DNA from 2 places in the Thauera sp. WB-2 genome. Region 1 is predicted to be linked to the other one. Evidence: predicted binding sites of a transcription regulator. Region 1 holds the regulator's gene; the other holds the start of a gene.
What was found. Region 1 encodes FNR, which switches genes on or off when oxygen is low (the NO sensors DNR and NnrR bind a similar motif). Its sites were predicted from a motif close to TTGANCTAGNTCAA; they were not measured.
Positions count from the first base shown of each region.

Region 2: LQF09_RS12375 (cytochrome c oxidase subunit 3 family protein) is a predicted target of FNR. The motif match lies at 5,057-5,070, and genes of this name have one in related genera.

Region 1 is NZ_CP088935.1:3,064,453-3,075,220, reverse strand. Features, by position in the region: gene LQF09_RS14035 (PHA/PHB synthase family protein) at 1-1,512, shown strand, start outside; gene LQF09_RS14030 (Crp/Fnr family transcriptional regulator) at 1,536-2,219, opposite strand; gene LQF09_RS14025 (SirB2 family protein) at 2,318-2,698, shown strand; gene fnr (fumarate/nitrate reduction transcriptional regulator Fnr) at 2,732-3,472, opposite strand; gene hemN (oxygen-independent coproporphyrinogen III oxidase) at 3,622-5,013, shown strand; gene LQF09_RS14010 (sulfite exporter TauE/SafE family protein) at 5,116-5,826, shown strand; gene LQF09_RS14005 (heavy-metal-associated domain-containing protein) at 5,874-6,083, shown strand; gene ppa (inorganic diphosphatase) at 6,167-6,694, shown strand; gene pyk (pyruvate kinase) at 6,762-8,180, opposite strand; gene LQF09_RS13990 (GlcG/HbpS family heme-binding protein) at 8,177-8,611, opposite strand; gene LQF09_RS13985 (DUF3830 family protein) at 8,694-9,116, opposite strand; gene LQF09_RS13980 (2-hydroxy-3-oxopropionate reductase) at 9,238-10,122, opposite strand; gene hyi (hydroxypyruvate isomerase) at 10,193-10,768, opposite strand, start outside.
Region 2 is NZ_CP088935.1:2,699,917-2,710,684, forward strand. Features, by position in the region: gene ovoA (5-histidylcysteine sulfoxide synthase) at 1-1,944, shown strand, start outside; gene LQF09_RS12355 (ADP-ribosylglycohydrolase family protein) at 1,941-3,044, shown strand; gene LQF09_RS12360 (DUF3617 domain-containing protein) at 3,515-4,036, shown strand; gene LQF09_RS12365 (hypothetical protein) at 4,226-4,495, shown strand; gene LQF09_RS12370 (CreA family protein) at 4,531-5,001, opposite strand; gene LQF09_RS12375 (cytochrome c oxidase subunit 3 family protein) at 5,239-5,766, shown strand; gene LQF09_RS12380 (cytochrome C oxidase subunit IV family protein) at 5,795-6,088, shown strand; gene LQF09_RS12385 (SlyX family protein) at 6,095-6,307, opposite strand; gene queG (tRNA epoxyqueuosine(34) reductase QueG) at 6,388-7,491, opposite strand; gene tsaE (tRNA (adenosine(37)-N6)-threonylcarbamoyltransferase complex ATPase subunit type 1 TsaE) at 7,552-8,082, shown strand; gene LQF09_RS12400 (N-acetylmuramoyl-L-alanine amidase) at 8,022-9,419, shown strand; gene LQF09_RS12405 (bifunctional riboflavin kinase/FAD synthetase) at 9,526-10,467, shown strand; gene ileS (isoleucine--tRNA ligase) at 10,521-10,768, shown strand, end outside.

The DNA.
Region 1 (10,768 bases):
GGCATTCCGAGCGAGGATCCGATCAGCCCGAATGCCGATGATGCGCGCTTCTCAGATCCTGCCTGGACCGAGCGCCCGACCTGGGACCTGATCAAGGAGTGGTACCTCGCCTTCACCCGCCATACGCAGGACATGCTCTACGAGACGCCGGGGCTGTCGAACAAGGAGCGCAGGCGCGCAGCCTTCTGGTGGCGGAAATGGCTCAATGCGGTTGCGCCGACCAACTTCTTCTGGACCAACCCTGTTGCGCTCAGGCGCGCGATCGAGACCAATGGCGACAGCCTGAGGCGTGGCTTCGAGAACTGGCTCGCCGACCTGCAGGCCGGCAACGTTCGCATGACGAGCCCGGATGACTTCCGTGTGGGCGAGAATCTCGCTACCACGCCTGGTGCCGTGATCTACCGCAACAGGTTGCTCGAGGTGATCCACTATGCCCCGACCCAGAAGCGCGTGCGTGCCGAGCCCGTGGTGATCATCACGCCCTGGATCAACAAGTTCTACGTGCTCGATCTGGTGCCGCGAAAGAGCATGATCCGCTTCCTGCTCGATCAGGGGCTCGACGTGTTCATCACCAGCTGGAAGAACCCTGATGCCAGCATGAGCGAGGTGGGCTTCGATGACTACCTGATCGAGGGCATCGACGAGATCGTCCGTCAGGCGCGCGCCTTCACGGGCGCCGCAAAAGTGCATGCCGCCGGCTATTGCATTGGCGGCACCGCACTGGCGATGTACATGGCGTGGGCGAACCGGCGCTATGGTGAGGCCGAGATGCCGGTCGCCGACTGGACCTTGTTTACGACGCTGGTCGACTTCCACAAACCAGGCGACATCGAGGTCTTCATCGATGAGAGCAGCATCCGCTACCTGACCGAGCAGATGGCTCGCAAGGGCTACCTGGACGGCAAGGAGATGGCCGCCTCGTTCAGGCTGCTGCGCTCCAACAGCCTGATCTGGCATTACGTCGTGCATGGCTGGCTGTACGGAGAGTCACCGCCGCCATTCGACGTGCTGTTCTGGAACATGGATACCACCCGCATGCCGTACCGCATGCATGCCTGGTATTTGCGCGAACTCTACCTGCACAACAAGTTGATCCAGCCAGGGGCCTTGCAGGTCGCCGGTGAGGCGCTCGACCTCGCGGCCGTTTCGCAGCCGCTCTATGCGGTTGCGGCCGAGGACGATCACATCGCGCCGTGGCTGCAAACCTTCAAAGTGGTGCACCACGTTGGCGGACCGGTGCGGCAGGTATTGTCGAGTTCCGGGCATATCCTGGGCATCGTCAATCCCGTCGTCGATCCGCCCAAGCGCCACTACTGGGTCGAAGCCAGCACACGCGACGATACGCCGGAAACCTGGCGTCAGCGCGCCAAGCGTTGCGAGGGGAGCTGGTGGGAAGATTGGATGCGCTGGCTCAAGCCACGCTGCGGCGCGCTCGTGGCGGCGCGCCCGGTGTCGACCGAGGCTTTTCCCGCGCTTGCCGATGCGCCAGGGCAGTACGTGCTCGAGCCCTGAACGGCTACCGTGCTGCAACGGCCTCAGGCGTTGTGCCGTGCCAGGCGTGCAGGGTCGTGCAGGGTGATGCGCTTGCCCTGCACGCTGATCAGGCCTGCTTCGCTGAGGTCATGGAAGATTCGCGACAGCGTCTCGGGGGTCAGGTTGAGGCGCGAGGCGATCACCTGCTTGCTGGTGGGAAGCGCAATCTCGCATGGCGTGTCGCTGTCCGCCACCTGCAGCAGGTAGCCGATGACGCGCTGCATGCTCGAGCGCAGCGAGTAGGTTTCGACGTCCTGGATCAGGCTGTGCAGACGAATCGCCATGCCGGCCAGCAGTTTGTGAGCGAAGGTCGAATCCTGGTCGATGAGTTCGGTCACGACCGCATGGCCGACATGGATCAGCACCGTGTCGCACAAGGCCTCCGCAAAGACCGGGTAGGGGTGGTTCATGAACATCACCGCCTCGCCGAAGCTCTGCATCGCACCCACGATCTCGACCACCTTCTCGGTGCCCTGTGGCGACGAGAAGGCCAGCTTGATCTGGCCCGATACGACGAAATAGAAGCCGTGGGGCTGGTCGCCGCGCTGGAACAGCACTTCGCCCCTGCCGACATGCCGATCGCGGGTGTAGCGCGACACACGCTGGATATCCGACTCCGACAACTCACTGAACAGCGGGATGCGATGCAGCAGGGCAGGGATGTCGACATGGGGGTGCTGGGACATTGCTTTGGCTCCGGAACGATTCGTAATCTTACCCGAGACGGGCGACAATACCTGTCGCCCCGAGACCGGCAGCTTGCCAGCCCTTGCAAGGAGAAAGGATGTACTACGCGATCAAACACCTTCACGTCGTCTGCGTCGTGCTCAGCGCAGCGGGTTTCCTGCTGCGCGGCATGTGGATGCTGACGGGCAATCCGATGCTCTCGCACCGGCTCACCCGTGTGTTGCCGCACATCATCGACAGCCTGCTGCTGCTGTCAGCGATCACGCTGGCGGTCATGATCGCGCAGTACCCGTTTGCCGCCGACTGGGTGACCGCCAAGGTCGGTGGCCTGGTTGCATACGTGCTGCTTGGCACGCTTGCACTCAAGCGCGGCCCGACCAAGCCGGTGCGTGCGGGCGCCTTTGCGGCCGCCCTGTTCGTGTACGTATGGATCGTGTCGGTCGCCTTCACCAAGAATCCCGCAGGCTTCCTTGCCTGAACAATGGCGGCCGTCGAGGCGGAGCGGCCAGCGTCAGCGCGCGCCGTGCTGGTGCTGGATCAGGCGCTTGAGCCCGGTGGGATCGAGCAACTGCACGTGCTTCTGTTGTACCGAGATCAGCCCTTCGTCCTGGAAGCGGGAGAAAGCGCGAGACACCGTCTCGAGCTTGAGCCCCAGGTAGGAACCGATCTCCTCGCGCGTCATGCGCAGGTGGAATTCCTGCGCCGAGAAGCCGCGCGCATTGAAGCGCTGCGACATGTTGAGAAGGAACGCCGCCAGCCGTTCCTCGGCGCGCATCGAACCGAGGAGCATCATCACGCCGTGGTCGCGCACGATCTCGCGGCTCATCACCTTGTGGAACTGCAGTTGCAGGCCTTCCACTTCGTGTGACATCTGCTCGAGCTTGTCATAGGCGATCACGCAGACCTCGCTGTCCTCGAGGGCGATCGCATTGCAGGTATGCGACTCTGCACTGATGCCGTCGAGGCCGAGAATCTCTCCGGTCATCTGGAAGCCGGTCACCTGATCGCGGCCGTCTTCGAGCAGCACGTCGGTCTTGAACGAACCGGCGCGGATGGCGTAGATCGCCTCGAACGGATCGCCCGCACGATACAGGCTTTGCTGGCGCTTGACCTTGCGCCGCGCGCCAACGAGTTCGTCCAGGCGGTTCAACTCGCTGTCGGACATCCCGAAGGGCAGGCACAACTCGACCAGGTTGCACTGCGAACAGGCAGACTTGAGCCCGTTCACGGTAATTGGCACGCTCGCCCTCATCTGCACGATAATCCTGCTTCCCCGACAAAAGACGCCAGACCTGGCTCAGGAGTGGTTCGATCGGGCAACACATCACGCCCGTTGACCCACGTCAACCAAAAAAACGCGGCGATCTGCCATTGTTTGGCACACACTGCCGCAGCAAGATCATGACAAGCCAGAACCAACTCATCTTCGATCCGCAACTCATCCGCCGATTCGACATCAACGGACCGCGCTACACGTCCTATCCGACAGCGGACCGCTTCGTCGAGGCCTTCAACGCCGATGCGCTCAAGGCCTGGCTCGCAAAAAGGGCGGTCGGCGGCGTCAGCAAACCGCTCTCATTATACTTCCACATCCCCTTCTGTAACACGATCTGCTATTACTGCGCCTGCAACAAGATCATCACCAAGGATCATGGGCGCTCGGCCAAGTATCTGAAATACCTGGCCAAGGAGGTCGCGATGCAGGCGGAATGCCTGGAGGGCAGCCGCCAGGTCACGCAGCTCCACCTCGGTGGGGGAACGCCGACCTTCCTGTCGCATGACGAGATGCGCGAGCTCATGGCCGCGGTGCGCGAACACTTCACGCTCGTTCCCAATGGCGAATACTCGATCGAGGTCGACCCGCGCAAGGTCGACTTCGACACCGTGAAACTGCTCGCCGAGCTTGGGTTCAACCGCATGAGCGTTGGCGTGCAGGACTTCGCCGAAGATGTGCAGGCGGCGGTAAACCGCATCCAGAGCTATGACGAGACCAAGCTCGTCATCGACGCGGCACGTGCCACGGGCTTCAAGTCCGTGAGCATGGACCTGATCTACGGTCTGCCCAAGCAGAACGTGATCAGCTTCAACCGTACCCTCGAGCAGGTGCTGGAGATCTCGCCCGATCGCATCTCTCTCTACAGCTATGCCCACCTGCCGGGCCTGTTCAAGCCGCAGCGCCGCATCAACAGCGGCGACATGCCCACTGCAGACACCAAGCTGCAGTTGCTGCAGCTCGGCATCCGCCGCCTTACCGAGGCCGGCTACGTCTATATCGGCATGGACCACTTCGCCAAGCCGGATGACGAACTCACCGTTGCCCAGCGCCAGGGCCGTCTGCACCGCAACTTCCAGGGCTACTCCACCCAGGCCGAGTGCGATCTGCTTGCCTTCGGCGTATCGGCAATCGGCAAGATCGGTCCGGTATACGCGCAGAACGTCAAGACGCTCGACGAGTACTACGATGCGCTCGACCGTGACGAGCTGCCGGTCCTGCGTGGCATCGAACTTACCGCCGACGACCTGTTGCGGCGTTCGATCATCCAGGCGCTGATGTGCCACTTCGAGCTGTCCATGCAGTCGATCGAGATCGCCCACCTGATCGACTTCCGCTCCTATTTCGCCGAGGAACTTGCCGACCTGCAGGAGATGCAGAAGGCCGGGCTGGTGAAGATCGAGGGCGACTGGATCAGCGTCGAGCCTGCTGGTCGCCTGCTGGTGCGCGGTGTCGCCATGGTGTTCGACCGCTATCTGCGCGCAGACCGTGAGCGCGCGCGCTACTCCAGGGTGATCTGAGTCACGCGATCGCGAGGGCGGGGCGATTTGTCGCATGCGGTTGCGGGCGTGCAGGCGTAAAATGCGCTTTTGCCTCGCGCCGCACCGGATCGCTCTTCTCCCATGCCCGAAACAGGTTACCTGGCCGTCTTCCTGATCGGCCTGCTCGGCGGCACTCACTGCGTGTCGATGTGCGGCGGCATCGTCGGCGCCCTCACCATGCAGGTTCAGGTGCCCGGCGGGAAGCCGCAGTGGCCGCTGCACCTCGCCTATAACCTGGGGCGGATCGGCACCTATACTGCGCTCGGCACCGCTGTGGGCTTTATCGGTTCGGTCGGCATGCTGTACGACGGCATGCTGCCGGTGCAGATGACGCTCTATGTGCTGGCCAACCTGATGCTGGTTGCACTCGGCCTTTACCTCACCGGTTTTACCCGCCCGCTTGCGCCGTTCGAGCGCGCCGGCCATGTGCTGTGGCGGCGCATCCAGCCGGCGACACGTCGTTTCCTGCCAGCGCGGTCGCCCAGGCAGGCCTTGCCGCTTGGCATGCTGTGGGGCTTCATCCCCTGCGGACTCACATACTCCATTCTGGCCACTGCGCTCGTCACCGGTTCGGGTGTGCGCGGCGCCGGGCTCATGCTCGCCTTCGGTCTTGGGACGCTCCCCAACCTGCTGCTGGCCGGCATGCTGTTCAAGCGTTTCCGCGACTTCACCCGCAATCGCAAGGTGCGCATCGCTTCGGGGCTGCTCGTGCTTGGCTTCGGGCTGTTCGGCCTCTACCACGCGCCCACGCTCGGCGGCGACCTGTGGAGCGGCGTGGTGTGCATTACCTGAGGCCCTGGCGCGGCGGGCCGTCAATCAATGATGAGGAGAAGTGCTGCATGAGCGAAGTGACGATCAAGGTCGAAGGCATGAGCTGCGGCGGCTGCGTCAGGAACGTGACCGGTGTGCTCAAGGGCATTGCCGGTGTCGAGGACGTGCAGGTGTCCCTCGAACAGGGCAGTGCGACCGTGCGCTTCGATCCAGCGCAGGTTTCGGTCGACGCCATGCGTGCAGCGGTGGAGGATGCCGGGTTCGATGCGCCGGCCTGAGCGTGGCCGGTGGGCGTGGTGCAGTGCAAGACATTGTGGTTTCCCCCTATAATCCGCGCACAATTTTTCCACGGGAGGGATGTATGGGTTTCGATCTGGTCAGCGCCGGCAAGGACGTGCCGAACGACATCAACGTCATCATCGAGATCTCCGCTCAGGGTGATCCGATCAAGTTCGAGGTGGACAAGGACAGCGGCGCCGTCTTCGTCGATCGCTTCATGGGTACCTCGATGCGTTACCCGCTCAACTACGGCTATGTGCCGCACACCATCGCTGGCGACGGTGACCCGGTGGACGTGCTGGTCGTCACCCCGTTCCCGCTCGCGCCCGGCGTCGTGATCCGTTGTCGCCCGGTCGGCGTGCTGAAGATGGAAGACGATGGCGGCGTCGATGCCAAGGTCGTCGCCGTGCCGGTGTCCAAGCTGACCCCGCTGTACGACAAGGTGCAGAGCACCGACGATCTGCCCGAGCTGCTGATGAAGCAGACCGTGCACTTCTTCGAGCACTACAAGGACCTCGAGCCCGGCAAGTGGGTCAAGATCCTGGGCTGGGGCACGGTCGAGGAAGCCAAGCAGGAGATCGTCAACGGCTTGGCCGCAGGCAAGAAGTAAGCTGCCTCGCAGTACTGATGAAAAAAGCCGCGGTCACCCGCGGCTTTTTTCATGCTGCGTGCGGTGCTCAGTCGGGAATGCGGGCGATATGCAGCAGGTTGGTGCTACCGCTACGCCCGAACGGCAGACCCGCAATCACCACCACCACGTCGCCGGGGGCCGCGAAGTCGTGCGCCACCGCGGCGCTGGCGGCATGGTCCACCATCTCGGCGACGTCGTGTACTTCCTCGAAGGGCACCGCGTGCACGCCCCACACCAGAGCCAGGCGTCGTGCCGTACCGACATGCGGCGTCAGTGCCAGGATCGGGGTGGCAGGGCGCTCGCGGCTGGCGCGCAGGCTGCTGAAGCCGGTCGTCGTGTAGGCCACCGTGGCAGCGGGCTCGAGCAGTCCGGCCACGCGTCGCAGCGCGCAGCAGATCGCGTCCGGGGTGTTGGCCGCAGCTGGCGTGTGGCTCGCCTCCAGCCCGCTGCGCCAGGCCGGGTCGTGCTCCACCTCGCAGATGATGCGGTGCATGATCGATACCGCCTCGACCGGATACTGGCCGGATGCGGATTCGGCCGACAGCATCACCGCATCGGCGCCGTCATAGATCGCCGTTGCCACGTCCGAGGCTTCTGCGCGGGTCGGTACCGGCGCACCGATCATCGACTCCAGCATCTGCGTCGCGACCACAACCGGGCGGCCAGCGGCACGTGCCGCACGTACGATGCGCCTTTGCAGCACCGGCACCTGCTGCGGTGGCATCTCGACGCCAAGGTCGCCGCGCGCGACCATGATGCCGTCGGCCAGGGCGACGATGGGCTCGAGTTGCTCGATGGCGGCCGGCTTCTCCAGCTTGGCCATGATCCAGGCCTGGTCGCCGATGATTTCTCGCGCCTCGCGGATGTCCTCCGGGCGTTGCACGAAGGACAGTGCCACCCAGTCCACCCCGAGCGCCAGGCCGAAGTCGAGGTCGGCCCGATCCTTTGCAGTGAGTGGCGAGATCGGAAGCACCACGCCGGGCACGTTGACGCCCTTGCGATCGGACAACACGCCGCCCACCAGCACGGTGGTATCGGCGAAGTCGGCACCGAAGGCGTCCACCCGCAAGCGCAGCTTGCCGTCGTCCAGCAGCAGTTCGGTACCCGTCTCGAGCGCGGCGAAGATCTCGGGGTGGGGCAGGTTGACGCGTACGGCGTCGCCCGCCGTCGGGTCGAGGTCAAGCCGGAAGCGCGCGCCCGGGCCGAGTGTCACCCGGCCTTCGGCGAAGCGACCGACACGCAGCTTTGGCCCCTGCAGATCCATCAGCACGCCGATCGGGCGGCCGAGCTCGTGCTCGACCTCGCGGATCTGCTTCATCCGCTCGGCATGGTCCTCGTGGCTGCCATGGCTGAAGTTCAGGCGGAACACGTCCGCGCCGGCCAGCGCCAGTTCACGGATGCGCTCGCGACTGGCGCTGGCCGGGCCCAGCGTGGCGAGGATGCGGGCACTACGTTCGCGTTTCATGCGGTTTTCTCCAGGGTGGCGGGCTCGGCGCGGATTGCAAGTGCAGCAACGCCGGCACGGGCGACCTGTGCGTCCTCGCCGGCCTTGACCCCGGAAACACCGACTGCGCCGATCACGCTGCCGTCTACCAGGATGGGTTCGCCGCCTTCGAGCGGCACCACCGGCATTGCCAGCGCCGCGTAGCGGCCGTTATTGACCATCTCTTCGAAGGCCTTGCTCGGCTTGCCGCTGAGCACGCTGGTGCGCGCCTTCTCGGGTGCCACCATTGCGCTCATCAGCGGCGCGCCATCCATGCGCTGAAGCCAAAGGGCATGCCCGCCGGCGTCGCAGATGGCAATGCTCACCGCCCAGCCGTGGGCGCGTGCCTCTGCCTCGGCCGCGGTGGCGATGGAGCGTGCATCCTCAAGGGTGAGGGCGTGGGTTGATCTCATAGTCGTTGTCTCTTGGTCGTTGCAGTCGAGCGCGATCATGCCCGCGCCCTTGGCGGCGCCTGGATGCCGGCGAGGCGCTCCGTCAGCGCTCTCCCAGGTCGGTGAAGCGGATCCACTGCGCGCCCTTCCACAGCACCGTCCGCCCCATCTCGTAGAGCTGGTCCATGCCCTCGACCACGGTCAGGAAGTGGTTGCCCGCGAGCTGGCCCATCTTGCTGGCGAAGCAGCTGCTGCCGTACGCGAACAGGATTTCGGTCTCGGAGAAGCCGCCGGGATAGAGCAGGATGTCGCCGCGCGAAGGATGGCTGGTGTGGTTCTCGAAACCCAGGCCGGTATCGAACTCGCCCAGCGGCACCCATACGGCCTCGCCGCTCCAGCGCGAGTGGATCACCTGGTTCGAGAACGGCAGCAGGTCCAGGAAGGCGGCGCAGGTCTTGGGCGCGGCAGCTTCTTCCAGGCGGGCGACGAAGCGGAACGAGCCGACGTCGATGGCGAGGTGGCGCATCGGAATCTCCTTCGGTGGGTGGGTGGCACGTCGGGGAGAACGTGCCACCCGGGTTACGCCGATCCGTGCCGGCGCTTTGTGATTATGGGCTGTAAGGGGTTGGGGGCGGACCGGCGAGCGTTTACTGCCCGATCTCGAAGTTGGCCATCTTCTCGAGCGCGCGCACCATCGCCGAGTGGTCCCACTTCGCGCCGCCGTGCGCGCTGCAGGCGTTGAACAGCTCCTGCGCGGTGGCGGTGTTGGGCAGCGACACGCCGAGCTGGCGGGCGGTGGTGAGCGCCAGGTTGAGGTCTTTCTGGTGCAGCTCGATGCGGAAGCCCGGGTCGAAGCTGCGCTTGACCATGCGTTCGCCATGCACTTCGAGGATGCGCGAATTGGCGAAGCCGCCCATCAGCGCCTGGCGTACCTTGGCCGGGTCGGCACCGGCCTTCGCGGCCAGCAGCAGGGCCTCGCCCACCGCCTCGATGTTGAGTGCGACGATGATCTGGTTGGCGACCTTGGTGATCTGGCCGTCGCCGTTGCCGCCGACCAGGGTGATGTTCTTGCCCATCAGTTCGAACAGCGGCCTGACCTTGTCGAATGCCGCCTCGCTGCCGCCGACCATGATGGTCAGGCTGGCTGCCTTGGCGCCGACCTCGCCGCCGGAGACCGGGGCGTCGAGGTATTCGCAGCCGAGGGCGTTGATGCGCTTGGCGAAGTCCTTGGTGGCAACCGGTGAGATCGAGCTCATGTCGACCACGATCTTGCCCGCCGACAAGCCGGCCGCGACGCCTTCCGGGTTGAACAGCGCGTCCTCGACGTGCGGGGTGTCGGGCACCATGGTGATGATGATGTCGGCCTTGCGTGCGACCTCTGCGCCGTTGGTGCAGGGCTGGGCGCCGGCTTCGAGGAGTACGGCGGGGGTGTCGCCGTGGGTGTGGGTGAAGACGGTATGGCCGCCCTTGATGAGGTTGCCCGCCATGGGGGTGCCCATGATGCCGAGGCCGATGAAGCCAATGTTTGCCATGATCTTGTTTCCTGGATGTGATTGAAGCTGGGTCATTCTTTGCAGGAGCGCCGCAAGGCGCGAGCCTGTCTCAACCCGCGAGTGCCTGGATCCAGCCCAGCCCCTCGCGGGTGCCTGCGGCGGGCTTGTATTCGCAGCCGATCCAGCCGTCGTAGCCGAGCCGGTCGATGAAGCCGAACAGCCAGGCATAGTTGATCTCGCCGCTGCCGGGCTCGTTGCGGCCGGGGTTGTCGGCGATCTGCATGTGGGCGATCCGCGGCAGGTGCTTGGCGATCGTGTTGGCGAGTTCGCCCTCCATGCGCTGCATGTGATAGATGTCGTGCTGCAGGTACAGGTTGCTTGATCCGACTTCATCGATCAGCGCGATCGCCTGCGCCGTGCGGTTAAGGTAGAAGCCGGGGATGTCGAAGGTGTTGATCGGCTCGACCAGGAGGCGGATGCCGGCCTCTGCGAGCTTGCCAGCGGCAAAACGCAGGTTGGCGACGAAGGTCTCGTGCACCTTGCCGCTATCCACGCCGGCCGGCGCAATGCCAGCGAGACAGTTCAGTTGCCTGCAGCCGAGCGTGGTGGCGTAGTCGAGCGCACGGCCGACGCCGTCCTGGAACTCTCCGACCCGGTCCGGATGGCAGGCGATGCCACGTTCGCC
Region 2 (10,768 bases), 360 kb from region 1:
ATCTTCTACTTCGGTCACACCGCGACCTTCTTCATCAACAAGCTCCTGCTCGCCGGCCTGATCGAGCAGCGCATCGATCCGCGCCTGGAGTCGATGTTCGCAGTCGGCGTCGACGAGATGAGCTGGGACGACCTCGACGAAACCCGCTACGACTGGCCCACGGTGGCCGAGGTCGCCGCGTACCGGAACAAGGTGCGGGCGGTGGTCGACCGGGTGATCCGGGAGACACCCTTCACGCTGCCGATCGGCTGGAAGGATCCGTTCTGGGCGGTGGTGATGGGTATCGAGCACGAGCGCATCCACCTCGAAACCTCGTCAGTGCTGATGCGCCAGCACGCGCTGCACTACGTGAAGCCCCACCCCGCCTGGCAGCCCTGCGCCGAGCACGGCGAGCCGCCCGCCAACACCCTGGTCGACATCCCCGCCGGCGTCGTGCAGCTCGGCCGCAGCTTCGACGAGCCGATCTACGGCTGGGACAACGAATACGGCAGCCACCGCGCCGAGGTGCCGGCCTTACAGGCGGCGCGCCACCTCGTCACCAATCGTGAGTACCTCGGCTTCGTCGAGGCCGGCGGCTACGCCGACGACAGCGTGTGGGACGAGGAGGGCCTGGGCTGGAAGCGCTTTGCGCGTGCCGAACACCCGACCTTCTGGGTACCCGGCGCCGCCGGCTGGAAGCTGCGCCTGATGACCGAAGAAGTGCCGATGTGCTGGGACTGGCCAGTGGAGGTCAATTGCCTGGAGGCGCGCGCCTTCTGCCGCTGGAAGGCGCGCGAGACCGGTCAGCCGGTGCGCCTGCCCACCGAGGACGAATGGAACCGCCTCTACGACCATGCCGGCCTCGCCGACGTGCCGCACGACGCCCCGGCCAAGGCCAACCTGCATCTCGACCACTGGGCCTCGAGCTGTCCGGTGACGCTGTTCCAGCATGGCGAGCTGTTCGACGTGGTCGGCAACGTGTGGCAGTGGTGCGAGACGCCGACCTATCCCTTCGACGGCTTCGACGTGCACCCGATCTACGACGACTTCACTACGCCGACCTTCGACGACCGCCACGCCATCATCAAGGGCGGCAGCTGGATCTCGGCCGGTAACGAGTCGCGCCACGCCGCGCGCTACGCCTTCCGCCGCCACTTCTTCCAGCACGCGGGTTTCCGCTACATCGTCAGCGACGCCCCCGCGCTCAATCCGTCCTCGACCTACGAGACCGACGCGCTGCTGTCGCAGTACGCCGAGTTCCACTACGGCGACGAGGCCTTCGGCGTACCCAACTTCCCGAAGGCGCTCGCCGACATCGCGATCAGCGCACAGCGTCGCTTCGGCAACGGCCAGTTCGGCCGCGCGCTGGACCTCGGCTGCGCCACTGGCCGCGCCAGCTTCGAACTCGCGCGCGCCTTCGAACGCGTGGTCGGCATCGACTTCTCGGCGCGCTTCATCCAGGCCGGCGCCAAGCTCGCCGAGACCGGCGCGCTGCGCTACACCATGCCCGACGAGGGCGAGCTGGTGAGCTACCACGAGCGCCGGCTCGACACGCTGGGCCTGGCCGAGACCGCCGGCCGCGTGGAGTTCTGGCAGGGCGACGCCTGCAACCTCAAGGAGGTGTTCACCGGCTTCGACCTCATCCTCGCCGCCAACCTCATCGACCGCCTGTACAGCCCGCGCCGCTTCCTCGCCGATGTGCCGCGGCGCCTCAACCCCGGCGGCCTGCTGCTGCTCGCCTCGCCCTACACCTGGCTGGAAGAACACACCAAGCGCGAGGAGTGGATCGGTGGCTTCAAGAAGGACGGCGAGTCCTTCACCACGCTCGACGGCCTGAAGGAACTGCTCGCCGCCGACTTCGAGTTGGTGCAGGGGCCGCAAGCCGTGCCCTTCGTGATCCGCGAGACGCGGCGCAAACACCAGCACACCCTGTCGGAGCTGACCATCTGGCGAAAGCGCACATGAGCGCGGTCGACAACCGCGCCGACCCTGCGCCCCTCGCCGACCGCGCCGCCGGCGCGCTGATGGGCGCCTTCATCGGCGACGCACTGGCGCTGGGGCCACACTGGTACTACGACCTCGACGCGCTGCGTACGCGCTACGGCGCGTGGATCTCCGACTACACCGCGCCGATGCCCGACCACTACCACGCGGGCATGAAGGCGGGCGAATCCTCGCAGGCGGGCGTGCTGCTGCGTCTGACGCTGGAATCGCTGGCCGAGCGTGGCAGCTATGACGAGGCCGACTTCTGCCGCCGGATGGACGAGGTGTTCTTCCCGCAGATTGACGGCACGCCGATGCACGGCCCCGGCGGCTATACCAGCCAGTCGATCCGCGAAGCCTGGCGCAAGCGCATGCAGCAGGGCCTGCCCTGGGGCCAGGTCGCCGGCAATGCCGATACCACCGAGGCCGCCGAGCGCACGCTGGCGATCGCGGTGCGCTACGCGCTCGACCCGGCTGCGCTGGCGGATGCCGTCACCCGCAACACCGTGCTCACCCAGACCGACGGCACCGTGGTGGCGATGACGGTGGCCTTCGGCGCGGTGCTCGGCATGCTGGTCGAGGGCCATGCACTCGATGCGGCGATCTCGGCCAAGCTGATGGCGCGGGTGAAGTCCGGCGCACTGCCCTTCCACACCGTCACCTCTGGAAACCTGCAGGCGCCGAGGCCCGGCAGTGTCGAGGTCCCGACCGCCGGCCGCTTCCCCTCGCCGGATGCGCTGCTCACGCAATCCTCAATCGCGCGCGCAGCGCTCGACCCGGACGTACGTATCGAGCCGGCGTGGAAGGTGTCGCTGGTGTATGGCATGCCGTGCGCGGTGTACCACCAGTTCCCCGCCGCCTATTACCTGGCGGCGCGCTTTGCCGACGACTTCGAGTCCGCGGTGCTGCACGCGGTGAATGGCGGCGGACAGAACCTGGCGCGGGCGATGCTGACGGGGGCGCTGGTGGGGGCGCAGGTCGGCTTTAGCCGCATCCCGCAGCGCTTCATTACGGGTTTGGCGGACAGCGCAGCGCTGCGGGCGATCGTGCAGCGCGTCGCAGTGCAGGTGGACACGGACTGAGTCGGATTGCGAATTCTGCACAGCCGTCCGTGCAGATTTCGACCTTGCGCGCTCTAGCGCCGGGCAGCCGCCGTGGAACAGCGCTCGCCGCCGCCTGAGCTCAGGCTCGCTCCGGAGCGAGCCGGGTGAGGGCCGCACGGACGAAACCCTGCGCATCGGGTGTGTAGTCCCAACGCTCGATGACGCAGTCCCGGTGCTCCTCATCCTCGCCCGGCGAGCCAATCCTGGGGGCTGCGTCTGCGCGACGGACTGATGTTGCTGGGCGGCTACCTGGCCACGCTGGCGGCGGTCGCCTCGGTGATACTGCTTTGGTGGGGCGGGGCTTCCGCGGTAACCGGGATGCTGTCCTGGATCGGCCTCACCTCAGGGCAGTAAGCGCACACCTGCTTGCACAAAGCCACGGAAATACTCCGTGCTCGCCAGCGATAATCTGGCCTTCGCCCAACCGCAACCTCCCAGGAAGCCCCGTCATGACGTCCCACCGGTTCGCCCTGCTTGCCCTCGCGCTCGCCAGCCTCCCGCTCTCCTCCCACGCCGTGGACAACATCCGCCCCGGGCTGTGGGAGTTCCGCTCCACCCACCTGAGTGTGGGCGGCCTGCCGGACATGTCGGCGCACATGGCGCAGTTGCAGCAGCAGCTCAAGAACCTGCCTGCCGACACCCGCCGCATCGTCGAGCAGCAGATGGCGCAGCGGGGTGTCAGCCTGGGCGCGGACGGTACGGCGCGCACCTGCATCACGCCTGAGCAGGCTCGCCAGGACAACGTTTTCTCCGGCAAGGTGGAGGGCAATTGCGTGCTCAGCGACGTGATCAGGCAGGGCAACACGGTAACGGGCACGCTGAGCTGCACCGGACCGAGCGCAACCGGCAACTTCCGCGCACGCGTCCACTCCGCGGAGCACTTCACCACGCGCGTGAGCATGCGCTCGACGCGCGGCGATCTCGACGTCGAGACCGAGGGGCGGTGGCTGGCCGCGCAGTGCGCGCGCTGAGCCAGCGGCGGGTGTGAGCCCGGTCACGACCGGGTAGCGGCAGTGCGCCGCAGGCGGAGTGATTGCGCCGCGCCGTGACGGGCGTCACTGCTGCACGCAAGGGACTGCGGGAAAGTGCATCAAGCCCGCCCGACGCGGGCCGTTACGGGTCTTGAAGGCCCAACCCCCAGGCCCCTGACAGAGGTCATCATGAGCACTCAGCCCCTCTCCGTAATCGAGGGCAAACGCAGCGGCAACTGCCCTCACCCCTGGCATGGCAGCGTCGAGCACGCCGTCAACCGTGCGATCCGCGCTGGCTACCGTGTCGGCCGGCGTGTGCGCATCGGCCACATCGCCGGCTGCGTAGTCGGCTATAACATCGGCCACTTCGGCCGTTTCAGCGGCGCGAGCTACCCCTTGTTGGTGCGTACCGAATTCGGCGTCACCAAGTGCAGCCTCGCCGAGGTGGCGGCGGCCTGAAGCGCGGCAGCCCGTGTGCTGCGCGCGCGGCGCGCTCAGCGCACGGGAATGGCGACGGCCTGCGGGACAGGCACCGCGGTGACGTTGTTCTGCGGGCTACCGTCGATCAGCTTGTCGCTATAAACGAGATAGACCAGCGTGTTGCGTGCGCTGTCGACCATGCGCACGATGCGGATCTTCTTGAACAGGATCGACGCGCTCTGCGAGAACACCTCCTCCTGCCTGCGCAGCGGCTCGGCGAACGAGATCTCGCCCACTTGCCGGCAGGCCACCGAGGCGTCGGCAGTGTCTTCCGCCAGGCCCAGCGTGCCCTTCACGCCGCCCGTGCGGGCGCGCGATACGTAGCAGGACACGCCTTTCACCTTCGGATCATCGAACACCTCGACGACGACCTGGTGGTTCCGACCGATGAGCTTGAAGGCGGTGTCGACGCTACCGACGGTTTCGGCCTGCGCCAGCGGCGCCAGCAGGACGGCTCCGAGGGCAAGCAGGGAAATGATCTTCACGAGTCTGGACTCCGGTTTTGGCGCGGGCCGCCAGTATGGCACCGGCCGCGAGGATTTACCCTGGATCAAGGCAGCGCGGTAGCGTTGAGCGTATCAGTTGGTGATCCTGCCTGGGGCGTGTTGCCCTGGCGCCGCCTCACCCTGCTCCGAGCCCCTGCCGTGCCTGCCGCCCTCGCTTTCCCCGATCGTTCTGACCACACCGCACCGGTTACCGGCCGCATCCCCGGCAGCAAGGCCATGTGGGTGGGCATCTTCTGCGAGCTGACCGAGTTCGCGCTGCTGTTCGCGGTGTATTTCATCGCCCGCGCACACAACCCGGACGCATTCGAGGCCGGGCCGGGACGCTTGTCGCTTGCTGCAGGCACCGGCTACACGCTGATGCTGCTCACCAGTGGCTGGTGCGTGGCGCGCGCGCTGCATGCGATGCGCGCCGGGCGCAAGCCGGCCTGCCTGCGCTGGTTGCTGGCCGGTTTCGTGTTCGGGCTGGGCTACCCCTTGATCAAGATCCTCGAACTGCGCTGGAACTTCAGCCACGGGCTGGACAGCGACGCCGGGGTGTTCGTGGTGACCTACTACTACCTCACCTTCACCCACCTGGTACATGTGTTCTGGGGACTGCTGGGCATGCTGTGGGTGATGGCACGCACCGCCGGGGGCGCCTACACGGTGGCCGAGCATGGTGGCCTGGAAGCCTTTGCCTGCTACTGGCACGCGACGGACATCCTGTGGCTGATGATCTTCCCGCTGTTCTATGTGCTGCGATGAGCCCAATGCCGACCAAGGGACCGAGACAATGAGCGAAACACGCAAGGTCGACCTGGCGTGGCTGCTGCTGGTGCTGCTGAGCGTGGCAGGGGCCGGCCTGGGCGGACGGGCAGATGCCGGCTTGGGCGTTGCCGTGATGGTCGCCGTGGTCATGGCGGTCAAGCTGCGGCTGGTGTGCGACCACTTTCTGGAGCTGCGCAGCGCGCACCAGCGCATCAGGCTGGCAGTGTACGCATTCGCCTACGGGATGCCCCTGCTGGTGGTACTGACCAGCGCGTTTGGCGACACCCTCGCCCGCCTAACCGGCGCGCTCATACCCTGACGCCCTCTACCAGTGCGGCGGCACCTCGTCCTCGGGGCGCAGCGGGTTGCCGGGCTGGATGGTCTTGACCTGCTGGGCAAGCTGGCGCAGCTGCTCGCGCTGCAGTTCCAGCGCCTGCTGCTGCCGCCATACCGTGCGGTTGAGTTCGTCGAGCAGATCCTCGGCAGCCATCAGCTTGGTCTCGAGCTTCTCGAGGCGGTGTTCGAGGTGTTGTTCCATGAGGCGCGGCGGTTCCTGGGAGGGGGTTGCAGACAAGAGGACTGCAGACGAGAGGGCCACAGACGAGAGGGCCGCAGATTCTAGCCGCTCGCCGCCCCGCCATGGCGATCCAGTGCCCAGGCCACATGCTCGCGCACGATGGCGCTGTCGTCCTGCGCGCGTGCCTGCAGGGCAGCGAGGACAGCGGCGGTGGTCGGCGCATTGCCCAAGGCCACGGCAATGTTGCGCAACCAACGCTCGTGGCCGATACGGTAGATCGGACTGCCCGCCGTGCGCTCGGCAAAGTCGGCCGCCGACCAGGCGAAGAGCTCGACCAGCGTGGTGCTGTCGAGGCGATGCCGGGGCGCAAAGTCGGGCTCGCAGCTGAGTTGGGCGAAGCGGTTCCAGGGGCAGGCGAGCTGGCAGTCGTCACAGCCGTAGATGCGGTTGCCGACTTGCGGGCGCAGCGCTTCCGGTATGGCGCCCTGCAACTCGATGGTCAGGTAGGAGATGCAGCGCCGCGCATCGACACGATAGGGCGCGACGATGGCGCCGGTGGGACAGGCGTCGATGCAGGCCGTGCAGCGGCCGCAGTGCGGCTCGAGCCGTTCGTCGACCGGCAGCGGCAGGTCGGTGAAGATCTCGCCGAGGAAGAACCACGAACCCGCCGAGCGATCGAGCAGCAGGGTATGTTTGCCGCGCCATCCGAGTCCGTTGCGGCTGGCGTGCTCCACCTCCAGCACCGGGGCGGAATCGGTGAATACGCGGTACTGGTGCGGCACGGCAGCGGCAATGCGCTCGGCGAGCTTTTGCAGGCGCGCACGCAACACCTTGTGGTAGTCGCGCCCCAATGCGTAACGCGACACATAGGCGCGTTGCGGGTCGGCAAGCGCCGCGCCGGCGTCGGCAGCCGCGGGCCAGTAGTCCATGCGCGCACTGATCACGCGCACGGTACCGGGCACCAGCTCGGCTGCGCGCGCGCGCTTGAGGCCGTGTCGCGCCATATAATCCATGTCGCCGTGGAAGCCAGCCTCCACCCAGGCCATCAGCCCCGGCTCGGCATCCGTGAGGTCGATTCCGCCCACGCCGATCGCATTGAAGCCGAACTCCCGCCCCCACTGTCTGATCTGCGCAACAAATTCAAGCCCGTTGCTCGGGCCCCAACCCGACACCGCGGCAGGCTGCGCGCCCGCCGCAGACGACATGTCCGGTGCCCCCGCCACACTGTCCCTGCCCTGACCTGACGCCATCACCACGAGGTTCCCATGATCGAGTTGAATCAAGCTGCCGATGATAGCGGCGCCCGCCTGGACGCGCACTTGCCGGCGGAAGCCGACACCGAAGCACTTGGCGCGGCACTGGCGGCGGCACTCGCGCCCGGCCTGCGGATCTGGCTGCAGGGCAACCTCGGCATGGGCAAAACCACCCTCACCCGTGGCGTGCTGCGCGCCCTCGGCCACGAGGGTAAGGTGAAGAGCCCCACATACACCTTGATTGAACCTTACGTAGTTTCTAGATTAGACTTATATCACTTTGATTTTTATCGCTTCAATTCGCCCGAAGAATATCTGGACGCGGGGCTGGACGAGTACTTCGAAGGACGGGGCGTGTGCATCGTGGAGTGGCCCGACAAGGCGGCCCCCTACATCCCCTCCCCCGACCTCGAAATCCAGCTTCGAACCGAAGCCGACGGGCGCTTTGCGGAGATCAGCGGACACACGGATGCGGGGCGGAAATGCGTGATCGAACTGGGGAAGACATTGCAGGGTGCAGGCCCGGTGCCCGGGACGAATTGATCGGGCAGGTCGATGCTGGCCACGCGGTCGCTACGGTCACGGCCGGCGTACGTGGCCTGAATCGGCGCCAACTGCTCAAGTTCGCAGGTGCGTCGCTCGCGCTCATGGTCAGTCCGGTGGGCCACGCCGCACCGGCCAGCCTCGTCGCGGTGCGCGTGTGGCCTTCGCCCGTTTACACGCGGATCACCCTCGAAGGCGCGTCGGCGCTGCGCTTCAGCCACATGCTGGTGCAGGACCCCGACCGCCTGGTGGTCGACCTCGAAGGCGTGCGCCTCGACAGCGTGCTGCAGTCCCTGCCGTCGAAGGTGCTCGACAGCGACCCCTACATCCGCCAGATTCGTGCAGGCCAGAACAGGCCGGGCGTGGTGCGCGTGGTCGTCGAGCTGAAGGCGCCGATCAATCCGCAGGTGTTCACCCTGGCTCCGGTCGGCAACTACGGCCACCGACTGGTGCTCGACCTCCACCCCACCGAAGAACACGACCCGCTCATGGCGCTGATCCTCAAGGACTCGCCGATGGACGCTGCGATGGGCGAGGACGGCAAGGATGCAACGCCGGTGGCGCGCGCGCAGGGCCGCGAGCCGGCGCGCCGCGAACCCGCCAAGCAGCCCGCTGCGAACCGCCTCTACACCGTGGTGCTCGACCCCGGCCATGGCGGCGAGGACCCGGGCGCGATCGGGCGCGGCGGCAGCTACGAGAAGAACGTGACGCTGTCGATCGCGCGCCGCCTCAAGCGCAAGATCGACGCCGAGCCCGGCATGCGTGCAGTGCTGACGCGCGACGGCGACTACTTCGTACCGCTGCATCAACGCGTCGCACGCGCTCGCCGGGTGCGCGCCGACCTGTTCGTGTCGATCCATGCTGACGCCTTCGTGCGCCCCGAAGCCAATGGCAGCTCGGTCTATGTGCTGTCCGAGCGCGGCGCGTCGAGCTCGGCCGCACGCTGGCTGGCGCAGAAGGAAAACGACGCCGACCTCGTCGGCGGCGTCAACCTTGCACGCCAGGACGGCCACATTGCCCGCACCCTGCTCGACCTGTCGCAGACGGCAACGATCAACGACAGCTTCAAGCTCGGGCGGGCGATGCTTGGCGAGCTCGGTACGGTGAACCGGCTGCACAAGCCCGAAGTAGAGCAGGCCGGCTTTGCCGTGCTGCGCGCGCCCGACATTCCGTCCGTTCTGGTCGAAACCGCCTTCATCAGCAACCCGCAGGAAGAGCGCCGGCTCAACGACGAGGCCTACCAGGAAAAGATGGCCAACGCGCTGATGCGCGGCATAAAGCGCTACTTCCAGGAGCATGCGCCCAGCACACCGACGCGCGTCGCCCGCCTCGACTGAGTCGTCGGTAACGCGGCGCCAGCGCTCGACCGTCCGCTCCGCGCCTTGGCCTCGAAGCCCGCAGACGCGGGCTTTGTCGCTATAATTGCGGCTTTTTCAGGCGCTTATGCAGGTTCATCGCGGGATTCCCGAGCATGCCGATACGCCTGCGGTGCTCACCATCGGCAACTTCGATGGCGTGCATCGCGGTCACCAGGCGCTGCTCTCGCTGCTGACCGGAAAGGCTCGTGCACTCGGCCTGCCGGCGGTGGTGCTCACCTTCGAGCCGCATCCGCGAGAGTACTTCAGCCCTGCCGACGCACCGGCACGACTGGCCTCGCTGCGCGAGAAACTGCTGCTGCTGCAGTCCGCAGGCGTCGATCGCACCTACATCTGCCGCTTCGACGCACGCTTGGCCTCACAGTCGGCGCAGAGCTTCATTGACGACACGCTGGTGCGCGGACTGGGCGTGCGCCATCTGTTCATTGGCGACGATTTCCGCTTCGGCGCACGCCGCCAGGGCAGCTTCGCGATGCTTCAGGAGGCGGGCGTGACCCATGGCTTCGGGGTCGAGTCAATGCCGACCCTGTGCGTGGACGACGAGCGGGTATCGAGTTCGGCCGTGCGCAATGCGCTCCTCGAAGACGACCTCGGCCACGCCGCACGCCTGCTCGGCCGCCCCTACAGCATTGCCGGCCGTGTCAGCCACGGCGACAAGCTGGGCCGCCAGTTGGGTTTCCCGACCGCAAACATCCAGATGAAGCACCGCCGGCCCGCACTTACCGGTGTCTATGTCGTCAGTGTCGAGGGCCTGGCCGAAGAGCGCATCCTCGGCGTCGCCAATATTGGCGTACGGCCTACCGCAACGGCGCGCGGCCGCGCCCGACTCGAGGTGCATCTCTTCGAGTGGTCGCAGAACTGCTACGGTGCGCACATTCGCGTACATTTCCTGCACAAGCTGCGCAGCGAACAGAAGTTCGACTCGCTCGACGCCCTGCGGACCCAGATCGCCCTCGACTCCGAGGCGGCACGCCAGTGGTTTGCCGACCGCCCCGCGGTGCGCGACTGACGGCGCCCAGGCTGCGCACCCCCAACAGAACCCACAAGAGTCAAGTTCCAGCCATGGCCGACTACCGCAAGACACTCAACCTGCCCGACACCCCCTTCCCGATGCGTGGCGACCTGCCCAAGCGCGAGCCGAACTGGATCGCCGACTGGCAAAAGAGCAAGCTCTACCAGCGCATCCGCAAGGCCAGCGCCGGCCGGCCCAAGTTCGTGCTCCACGACGGCCCGCCCTACGCCAACGGCAGCCTGCACATCGGCCATGCGCTGAACAAGATCCTCAAGGACATCATCGTGCGCTCGAAGAC